One region of the Streptomyces sp. NPDC003379 genome, then DNA from elsewhere that is predicted to be linked to it. Evidence: riboswitches for the same ligand, from Rfam matches in the RefSeq annotation. Region 1 holds a riboswitch; each other region holds the start of a gene.
The links. Region 1 has a riboswitch for cyclic di-AMP ahead of ACWDVB_RS02035 (M23 family metallopeptidase). Riboswitches for the same ligand answer to the same signal wherever they lie in the genome.
Positions count from the first base shown of each region.

Region 2: another riboswitch for cyclic di-AMP. It lies ahead of ACWDVB_RS08700 (NlpC/P60 family protein); the one in region 1 lies ahead of ACWDVB_RS02035 (M23 family metallopeptidase).
Region 3: another riboswitch for cyclic di-AMP. It lies ahead of ACWDVB_RS20655 (C40 family peptidase); the one in region 1 lies ahead of ACWDVB_RS02035 (M23 family metallopeptidase).

Region 1 is NZ_JBSFRK010000001.1:494,226-497,490, reverse strand. Features, by position in the region: gene ACWDVB_RS02040 (M16 family metallopeptidase) at 1-1,181, shown strand, start outside; cyclic di-AMP (ydaO/yuaA leader) riboswitch at 1,433-1,594, shown strand; gene ACWDVB_RS02035 (M23 family metallopeptidase) at 1,608-2,411, shown strand; gene ACWDVB_RS02030 (GntR family transcriptional regulator) at 2,623-3,265, shown strand, end outside.
Region 2 is NZ_JBSFRK010000007.1:67,261-70,525, reverse strand. Features, by position in the region: gene pcrA (DNA helicase PcrA) at 1-1,086, opposite strand, end outside; cyclic di-AMP (ydaO/yuaA leader) riboswitch at 1,316-1,471, shown strand; gene ACWDVB_RS08700 (NlpC/P60 family protein) at 1,480-2,742, shown strand; gene ACWDVB_RS08695 (hypothetical protein) at 2,832-3,185, opposite strand.
Region 3 is NZ_JBSFRK010000019.1:114,359-117,623, forward strand. Features, by position in the region: gene ACWDVB_RS20645 (LysE family translocator) at 2-619, shown strand; gene ACWDVB_RS20650 (DUF6328 family protein) at 558-1,166, opposite strand; gene ACWDVB_RS20655 (C40 family peptidase) at 1,247-1,720, opposite strand; cyclic di-AMP (ydaO/yuaA leader) riboswitch at 1,724-1,891, opposite strand; gene ACWDVB_RS20660 (hypothetical protein) at 2,247-2,555, opposite strand; gene ACWDVB_RS20665 (ATP-dependent Clp protease proteolytic subunit) at 2,563-3,198, opposite strand.

The DNA.
Region 1 (3,265 bases):
CCACGATCATGGCGAGGGCGTTCAACGAGGGCACCGACAAGCACTCCGCCGAGGAGTTCGCCGCCGAGCTGGACCGCTGCGGCGCCACGATGGACGCGCACGCCGACCACCCCGGTGTCCGTGTCTCCCTCGAAGTCCCCGTCTCCCGCCTGCCGAAGGCGCTCGGTCTGCTCTCCGACGCCCTGCGCGCCCCCGCCTTCGCGGACAGCGAGATCGAACGACTCGTACGCAACCGCCTGGACGAGATCCCGCACGAGGCCGCCAACCCGGCGCGCCGCGCCGCCAAGGAGCTCTCCAAGCAGCTGTTCCCGGCGAGCTCGCGCATGTCCCGCCCCCGCCAGGGCAGCGAGGAGACGGTCGCGGCCATCGACTCGGCGGCGGTGCGCGCCTTCTACGAGAAACACGTGCGCCCCGCGACGGCCACCCTGGTCGTCGTCGGCGACCTCACGGGCACCGACCTGGACGCCGTCCTGGCGGACACCGTCGGCACCTGGACGGGCGGCATGGCCGAGCCGCGTCCGGTGCCCGCGGTGACCGCCGACGACACGGGCCGCGTGGTCATCGTGGACCGCCCCGGAGCCGTGCAGACGCAGCTGCTGATCGGCCGCGTCGGCCCGGACCGGCACGACCGGATCTGGCCCGCCCAGGTCCTCGGCACGTACTGCCTGGGCGGCACCCTCACCTCCCGCCTGGACCGCGTCCTGCGTGAGGAGAAGGGATACACCTACGGCGTACGCGCGTTCAGCCAGGTCCTGCGCTCCGCGCCGGACGGTACGGGCGCCGCGATGCTCGCCATCAGCGGATCGGTCGACACCGCCTCCACGGGGCCCGCGCTGGAAGACCTCTGGAAGGTCCTGCGCACCCTCGCCGCGGAGGGCCTGACCGACGCCGAGCGCGACGTGGCGGTGCAGAACCTGGTGGGCGTGGCCCCGCTCAAGTACGAGATGGCCGCCTCCGTGGCGGCCACGCTCGCCGACCAGGTCGAGCAGAACCTCCCGGACGACTTCCAGGCGCAGCTGTACCGCCGGTTGGCCGCGACCGGCACCGTGGAGGCCACCGCGGCCGTCGTGAGCGCCTTCCCGGAGGACCACCTGGTGACGATCCTCGTCGGCGACGCCGCGCAGATCGAGGAGCCCGTCAGGGCGCTCGGCATCGGTGAAGTGAGCGTGGTCAGCGGCTGAGCGCCGACCGGGCACCGACAGCGGTGACGGACTGGGCGCCAGCAGCGACGAACTGAGCGACAGTCAAGACATATCGGACCCCGGTGACCGTTACGGCCGCCGGGGTCCTCATATGTCCGAATTCATATGGAGGTTGCCTGTCTGCCGTGTGGCGTGCGCAACAAAAGTGGCGATCTGTTTGTCGATTGAAAGTCGGCGCGCTTAGCTTCGATCCGGCTGTTCGTCACGCAGTACGTCGCATCCGCGGCACCGGACAGCCATCGCCGAGTCCCCGTACGGCGCGAGCCAGGGGAGCCGGGGACCCACATGTCCCCTGGGGTGAATCGGGCACCTTGCCGTCAGGCGAGGGGCTCGTAGGAGACCTTCCTGCTCCGAACCCGTCAGCTAACCCGGTAGGCGAGAAGGAAGGAAAGGATCAGCCGCTTCATGGCGTTCACCCGTGCCACCGGGAAGCACCGTCGTCCCAGCCGCCTCACCCGCACCTCCGCGAGCGTCGCGGGTGTCGCCGCGCTCACCACGACCGGTGTCATCGGAGGCCTGGCCGCTCCGGCGCTGGCCGCCGCCGACGACGCGGCCGTCGAGCACATGGGACTCACGCAGGCGATCTCCGTAGGCGACTCGCTCGCCGAGAGCATCGACGCGCAGGCCGCCGCGCAGCGGCAGGCGGCCGACGACGCGGCCGCCGCCAAGATGGCCGAAGCGGCCGCCAAGAAGAAGGCCGCCGAGGACAAGCGCAAGGCCGAGGCCGACGCCAAGGCGAAGGCCAAGAAGGAGCGCGAGGCCAAGGAGCGCGCCGCCCGCGAGGCCGAGCGCAAGCGCCTCAATACCTACGTCTCCCCGATCTCCGGCTCGTACGTCTCCACGGGCTACCAGACCGGCGGTGCCATGTGGTCCTCCGGCAGCCACACCGGCGTGGACTTCCACGCCGCGTCCGGCACTCCGGTCCACGCGGTCGGCTCCGGCACCGTCGTCGAGGCCGGCTGGGGCGGCGCCTACGGCAACAACGTCGTCATCAAGATGAACGACGGCACGTACACCCAGTACGGCCACCTGAACTCCCTCGGCGTCACCGTCGGTCAGACGGTCACCCCGGGCCAGCAGATAGGCCTCTCGGGCTCCACGGGCAACTCCAGTGGCCCTCACCTCCACTTCGAGGCCCGCACCGGCCCGGAGTACGGCTCGGACATCAACCCCGTCACGTACCTTCGCTCGCACGGCGTCAACGTCTGACCCCTTCGCACCTCACCGAAGGCCCCGGCTCTCCCGAGCCGGGGCCTTCGTCGTTTCCCCGGCCCGCGTGCCTTTGGTCACCCGCCCGCCTTTGGCCAAAAGATATCCATGGATTCCGGCCCGCCATCGGAAATTCCGAAGCTCTGCAATAGAGTCACCGAACGAGCGTCGGTCGACCGCGTTTCGCGGGGATTAAGGCGGAGGTCCGGACATGCGTATTCCCGCGCATTCGGTGTGCACGGCCATCCGGGACGACATTGTCGCCGGTGTCCACGAAAGGGGCGGCCGGCTCACCGAGGAGGTTCTCGCGCGCCGCTACGGCGTCTCCCGCGTTCCCGTGCGCGAGGCCCTGCGCACCCTGGAGGCCGAGGGCTTCGTCGTCACGCGCAGGCACGCGGGCGCCTGCGTCGCCGAGCCCACGGAGCAGGAGGCCGCCGACCTCCTGGAGCTGCGCATGCTGCTGGAGCCGCTCGCCGCGGCCCGCGCCGCCCAGCGCCGCACCGACGCGCACCTGAAGGTCCTGCGGGGCCTCGTCAGGCTGGGCCTTGAGCGCTCCAGGAGGGGGCAGGGGGAGGATCTGCGCTCACTGGGCGGCTGGTTCCACGAGACGCTCGCCCAGGCCTCCGGCAGCCCCGGGCTGATCACGCTGCTCACCCAGCTCCGGCGCAAGATCGCCTGGATGTACGTCGTCGAGCCCCCGGTCGCGCCGGTCGCCTCCTGGTCCGAGCACGCGGCGATCGTCGACGCGGTCGCCCGCGGGGACGCGGAACGGGCCAGGGCGCTCACCGCGGGGCACACGGACCGGGCGACGGCCGCGCATCGATTGCGCCATTCATCGCGGGTCGGCCGTGTGA
Region 2 (3,265 bases), on a different contig from region 1:
CGTGGAGCGGTAGTTCTGCTCCAGGAGGATCGTCGTCGCGTCGGTGTAGTCCTCCTCGAACTGGAGGATGTTGCGGATGGTGGCGCCGCGGAAGGCGTAGATCGACTGGTCCGCGTCACCCACCACGCACAGCTCGGCGGGCTCGGCGGGGTCGGCGGGGTTACGGCCCTCGCCTCCGGAGGGGCCGACCAGCTCGCGCACGAGGGCGTACTGCGCGTGGTTCGTGTCCTGGTACTCGTCGACCATGACGTGGCGGAAGCGGCGGCGGTAGTGCTCGGCGACGTCCGGGAAGGCGCGCAGGAGATGGACCGTCGTCATGATCAGGTCGTCGAAGTCCATCGCGTTCGCCTCGCGCAGACGCGACTGGTACATGGCGTAGGCCTGGGCGAGGGTCTTCTCGAAGCCGTCGGCGGCCTGGACCGCGAAGTCCTCCTCGTCGATCAGCTCGTTCTTCAGGTTCGAGATCTTGGCGCTGAAGGACTTCGGCGGGAACTTCTTCGGGTCGAGGTCCAGGTCGCGGCAGACCAGGGCCATCAGACGCTTGGAGTCCGCGGCGTCGTAGATCGAGAAGGAGGACGTGAAGCCCAGCTTCTTGTACTCGCGGCGCAGGATGCGGACGCAGGCGCTGTGGAAGGTCGACACCCACATCGCGTTGGCCCGGGGGCCGACGAGGTGCTCGACGCGCTCCTTCATCTCGCCCGCGGCCTTGTTCGTGAAGGTGATCGCGAGGATCTGGCCGGGGTGCACACCGCGCTCGGCCAGGAGGTACGCGATGCGGTGGGTCAGGACGCGGGTCTTGCCGGAACCGGCGCCGGCGACGATGAGCAGCGGCGAGCCCGCGTGCACGACGGCCGCGCGCTGGTTCTCGTTCAGCCCCTCAAGGAGGGTCGCCGAGTCGATGACCGGGCGCGGGGCACCGTCGCGGTAGTGCGAGTCCCGGGTCATGGGCACGTCGAACTTCCCGCTGAACAAGTCGTCCGGAACCGGTTCCGGAGCGCTGTCCTCGGGCGGCGGCGGGGGTTCTTCGTCCGCGGCCCGGGAAGGCCGCAGGTCCGCCAGGAAGCTGTCATCAAAGAGGCTGCTCATCGCCTCCCGAGTCTAGGCGGCCCCACTGACAACCCGCTCGGGGTTCCGGCCACCTTCTGCTGGGTGCCCGGTCACACTCCGCCACACCGCTGTCGGCCGACGCCTCGAGCCTCGTGAAGTCACGGAAATGTATCGGGCATATCGAACATCAACCTTCACATGCGTCACACAAGTTGGCTAGCGTGCAGCGCGGGCTGCTCGTCCCCCGCCGGCGAACCTCGCCGGGAGCGGGTGGCCTCCGCCGAGTCCGACGCGTTCGGAGCCGGGGACCCACCGAAAACTTGGGGTGAATCGGTCCCGTACGCAGTACGGGACCGTAGGGCAACCTTCCGGACCACCCGCCCGAACCCGACAGCTAACCCGGTAGGCGGTCTACGGAAGGAGTCGCCTCCCTTGGCGTCGCACCGCAAGCCGCGGACCCGGACAGCCGGAATTCGCACCGCCCCCGCCGTCGGCATCACGACGGCGGCCCTGACCTCCGTGGCGCTCCTGTCGCAGAGCGCGCAGGCAGCCCCCTCCGCGCCGACGAAGCCCAGCCTCGAAGAAGTGCGGAAGAAGGTCGACGACCTCTACCACCAGGCGGGCGTGGCCACCCAGAGGTACAACTCGGCCAAGGAGAAGACCGAGAAGCAGCGCAAGAAGGCCGACCGCCTGCTCGACGACGTGGCCAAGCGCGCGGACAAGCTGAACGAGGCGCGCCAGGAGCTCGGCTCCTTCGCCGCCGCGCAGTACCGCACCGGCGCCGCCTCCCAGACGGCCACGATGATGCTGGCCGACGACCCGCAGGGCTACTTCGACCAGAACCACCTGGCGGACCGGCTGACCTCGCGGCAGAAGAAGGCCGTCGACGACTACCAGGCGGAGCAGGCGTCGGCGACGAAGCAGCGTACGAAGGCGGCGAAGAGCCTCAAGACGCTGAGCGACTCCCGGGACGACCTCAGGACGAGCAAACGGACCGTCCAGACGAAGCTGGGCGAGGCGCGCGAGCTGCTTTCGGAGCTGACCGCCGAGGAGAAGGCACGCCTCGCCGTGATCGAGCGGAAGAAGGAGCGGGAGGCCAAGCGCAAGGCCGAGGAGCTGGCCCGCAAGGAGGCCGCCGAGGCGGAGCGCAAGCGCAAGGCGGAAGAGGCGGCGCAGAAGGAGCAGGATCAAGGGCAGGGGCAGGGGCAGGAGCAGGACCAGGGGCAGGGGCAGGGGCAGGACGAGGGCCAAGGCTCGGGCGCCGACTCAGGTTCTGGCTCCGGCTCCGGCTCCGGCTCTGGCTCCGGCTCCGGCTCCGGCTCCGGGAGCACCGACGGCGATTACGCCACCAAGGCCGCGAAGGTGATCGACTTCGCGGAGGCCCAGATCGGCAAGCCGTACGTCTGGGGCGCCACAGGACCCGACTCCTACGACTGCTCCGGGCTCACCCAGGACGCGTGGAAGGCCGCCGGGATCACCCTGCCGCGCACCACATGGGACCAGGTGAAGGTCGGCACGACCGTGAAGACCGCCGATGCCCAACCCGGTGACCTGGTGTTCTTCTACGACGACATCAGCCACGTAGGGATCTACATCGGCGACGGCAAGATGATCCACGCCCCGAAACCGGGCGCGAACGTCCGCGTCGAGTCGATCTACTACATGCCGATCCACAGCGTGGTGCGCCCGGCGTAGCCAGCCACGAAAAGCACCCTCTTACGCGCGCGTGGCCCGCACTCTCTCGGGAGTGCGGGCCACGCGCGCGTAGAGGCTCGTTCGCGGGATCAGGTCCACAGCACGGCGATGAAGATGTTCGCCGTGGTCAGCAGGCCCACCGCGCCGAACATGCCCTTGTCGACCTTCTCCTCGTCCCGCTTCACGTAGACCAGCGCGAGGATCACGATCAGCACGGCCATCTTGATGCCGATCTTGAGGTTGTTGACCGCGTTGTCGTCCGCCTGGTTGAGGCCCACCAGGGCCACACCGGTGACGAGCATGGTCAGCGCGCCGTGCAGCATCGCGGGGCTGAAGCGGGCGGTGCCCTGGCCCATCTGCTTCATCTGGGTCAGGAAGCCGCCCAGGAGGGAGGCGATGCCGATGATGTGCAGAGCGACGAAGAGATGGATGAGTACGTCCATGAGGCCGGAGCCTAGCCGGGGCCCTTACCGCTCCCCGCAGGCGGGCTCGTATCACCTCTCGATGGGCAGGCGGGGCGCAA
Region 3 (3,265 bases), on a different contig from region 1:
CATGGACGCACAACTGGTCGCCTTCACCGGGGTCGCCGCGGGCATGGTCGCCATGCCGGGCGCCGACTTCACCGTCGTCGTACGCAACGCCCTCGCCTCCCGGCGGGCCGGAGTCGCCTGCGCGCTCGGTGTCGCCGCCGGGCTCCTGGTGCACACGGCGCTGGCGGTCGCGGGGGTCGCGGCGGTGCTCGCGGCCGTCCCCACGCTCTTCGAGGTGCTGCAACTCGCCGGCGGCGTCTACGTGCTGTACCTCGCCTGGCGCGCGCTGCGGTCGGCGGCGCGCGCACGCGCCACGGAGGACGACGAGCCGGTGGTACGGGGCGGCGGCCTGCGCGAGGGGTTCCTCACCAACGCCCTGAACCCGAAGGCGTCCATCACGTTCCTCAGCGTGCTGCCGCAGTTCGTGCCCGACGGCAGCCCCGCGATGCCGAGGACCCTGCTGCTCGCGGCCATCGTCGTGACGCTGGCCCTGCTGTGGTTCCCGGTCGTGGCGCTCCTGGTGGACCGGCTCGGCAAGTGGCTGCGCGGACTGCGCGCCGCCCGCGCCGTCGAGGCCGTCACCGGCACCGCTCTCGGCGCGCTGGGCCTGGTGCTTCTCCTCGAACCGCTCCGCGCGTGAAGACCACGGTCTTCTGAGGCGAGGGCGTGGGAGGCTTGGCCGTCTCGGCCGGGGGCGTCTCGTCGTCCCGCAGCCCCGCACGCCGCACCAGACGCGGCAGTACGCCCCACAGCCCGGCGCACACCACGAACGTCCCGACGCCCGCGGCCACGCCCTCGGCACGCCCGGCCGTCACATCCACGACGAGCAGCACGGCCCCGGAGAGGGCGAGCACCAGTACGCACAGACCGATGGCGGCGAGGCGGGAGGAGACCCGCACGATCAGCGGCTTGGCGCGCTGTTGGAACAGTGATCTGTGCAGCGCGGCCGGCGCCGTGAACAGAGCGGCCGCGGCCACCGCGAGCAGCAGCGTCGTCACATAGGTCGCGCGCTGCATGGCGTCGAGCGAGGGGAACCGCGCCGTGAACGCGAGGCTCAGCAGAAAGGCGAAGAGGATCTGGACGCCGGTCTGGGTGACCCTCAACTCCTGGAGAAGCTCCGCGAAGTTGCGGTCGGCGCGCTCCAGCGGCGTCTCATTGCGTGCGGTGCAGGAATAGTTGTCCGACATTCGGTACGGGTATCCGCGCCGGCGCGGACCAAGCACCCCGGGGGTGCTCGGTCCGCGTCCGGCCGGACACCGCGGGCGGGTCAGCGGACCCGGCCGTACCAGACGCTGTTGGTCCAGATCTTCTCCAGGCGCACTACGGTCCCCCTCTTGGGCGCGTGCCAGATACGGCCCTTACCCGCGTAAATACCGACGTGGTAGACGTTGCGGCCCGAGTGGAAGAACACGAGGTCGCCGCGGGTCCGCTGGGACTTGGTGATGTGCCGCGTCTTGTTGTACTGCGCGGCGGCGGTGCGGGGCAGCTTCTTGCCCGTGCGCTTGAACGAGTACAGCGTCAGGCCCGAGCAGTCGAACCGGTTGGGTCCCACCGCTCCATAGCTGTACGGCGAGCCCTTCTTGGACGCCGCGATCTTGAGCGCCTTCGTTCCGTGGGTCGCTGCCTCGGCCTCCGACGTGAGCCCGGGGGCCACGAGGGTGCCGCCTACGACGGCGAGCGTGAGAGCCGATGCGGCCCCCGTTCTGCTGAGGAGCGACGGAACGTGATTCAGCGCGGTCATGCGTAACCCTTCGTCAGCCGCCTGTGAAAGATGACCTGTCGGGTTCGGGCAGGCGAAGATGCCCGGCCGCGTCGTGCTCTGCGGCTTCACCCCAAGGGCGTCGTCCGGACTTCCCGGACGGGCCCGTCTTGCTCGGGTCCTCCACTCCTGCCGATGCACCGATGTCGACCGGTCATCCGGGTGGCGGCAGGACTCGGCGTCCGCCCGGATCGCCCCGCCGCTGTGGCGGGGGCTTGTCGTCGGAAGGGATCTTGACCCGAAAAGGGTTCGAAAACCGAGCCGAAACCGTCTTTTGTGAGGCTCCTCACGACTGACCCGTTCGGGTGGACACTGCCGAAATGGGCTCGCGGCCCCTGGGTCCGACGACGGCTCCACCAGCATTGGAATGTGTCATTCCGCCCGCTCTGTGCGCGCTCTGTGCAACTTGCGGCCGCGCGCGAATGGACGCGCATATACCCCAACTGGGGTAGCCCATCTGGTCCACTGCGAGGCGGTCCCGGACGGCGCGAGGAGCGGAACGCCACATTCAGTGGCCCGGCGGGGGCGGTACGCCGACCCGTCGGGCCCGCCGCTCGCCGTCGAGTACGCGCAGCGCCTGGGCGAGCGTGGCGGCGTGCACCTCGCTCTCGCCCCGCTGGTGCATGAGCGTCAGCGCGTCCCGCAGGGCCGTCGCCCGGCCGACGAGCGCCTGGGCGGCGCGCAGCCCGCCGTACGTGTGTTCGGCGCGGGCGGGGTTGATCCGGCCGAGCAGATCGACGACTTCGAGGTAACGGTCGATCAGCTCGGCCTCGGCTCGGGTCAGTGCGGGCAGCGGCGGCAGGTCGGGCGGCAGCATCGGCGGCTCACCGCGCTTCGCGCTCGGCGAGCGAGGTCTTGCGGCTCGGGACGATCCGGTCCACGAGCCCGTACTCCAGCGCGGCCGCGGCGTCGAGGATCTTGTCCCGCTCGATGTCCGCGGAGACGCGCTCCGAGCTCTGTCCCGTGTGCCGTGCGAGGAGTTCTTCGAGGAGCCGCCGGGTGCGCAGCATCTCGTCGGCCTGGATCGCCACATCGCCGGCCTGGCCCTGGAACGGCTCGGAGGCCGAGGGCTGACGGACCAGCACCCGTGCCCCGGGCAGCGCCTGCCGCTTGCCGGGCGTGCCCGCCGCCAGCAGAACGGCGGCGGCCGAGACGGCCTGCCCCAGGCACGTCGTCTCCACATCGCAGCTGACGAACCGCATCGTGTCGTAGATGGCGGTCATCGCGCTGAACGAGCCGCCGGGGCAGTTGATGTACAGCGAGATGTCACGGTCCGGCGCCAGGTACTCCAGGTACGTGAACTGCGCCATCACGTCGTTCGCCGAGGTGTCGTCGATGGGGGTGCCGAGGAAGACGATGCGCTCTTCGAGAAGTCGCGAGTACGGATCGAGGGTCCGCGTCCCCGAGCTGGTGCGCTCGGTGAACTCGGGCAGAACGTAACGGGCGGACGGACGGTTCATGGCGCGGCTCTCTCCTTGGGCGGTTTGGCGGAGCGGTCCGGCTGTCCATCAAGAATGTACAGGACGT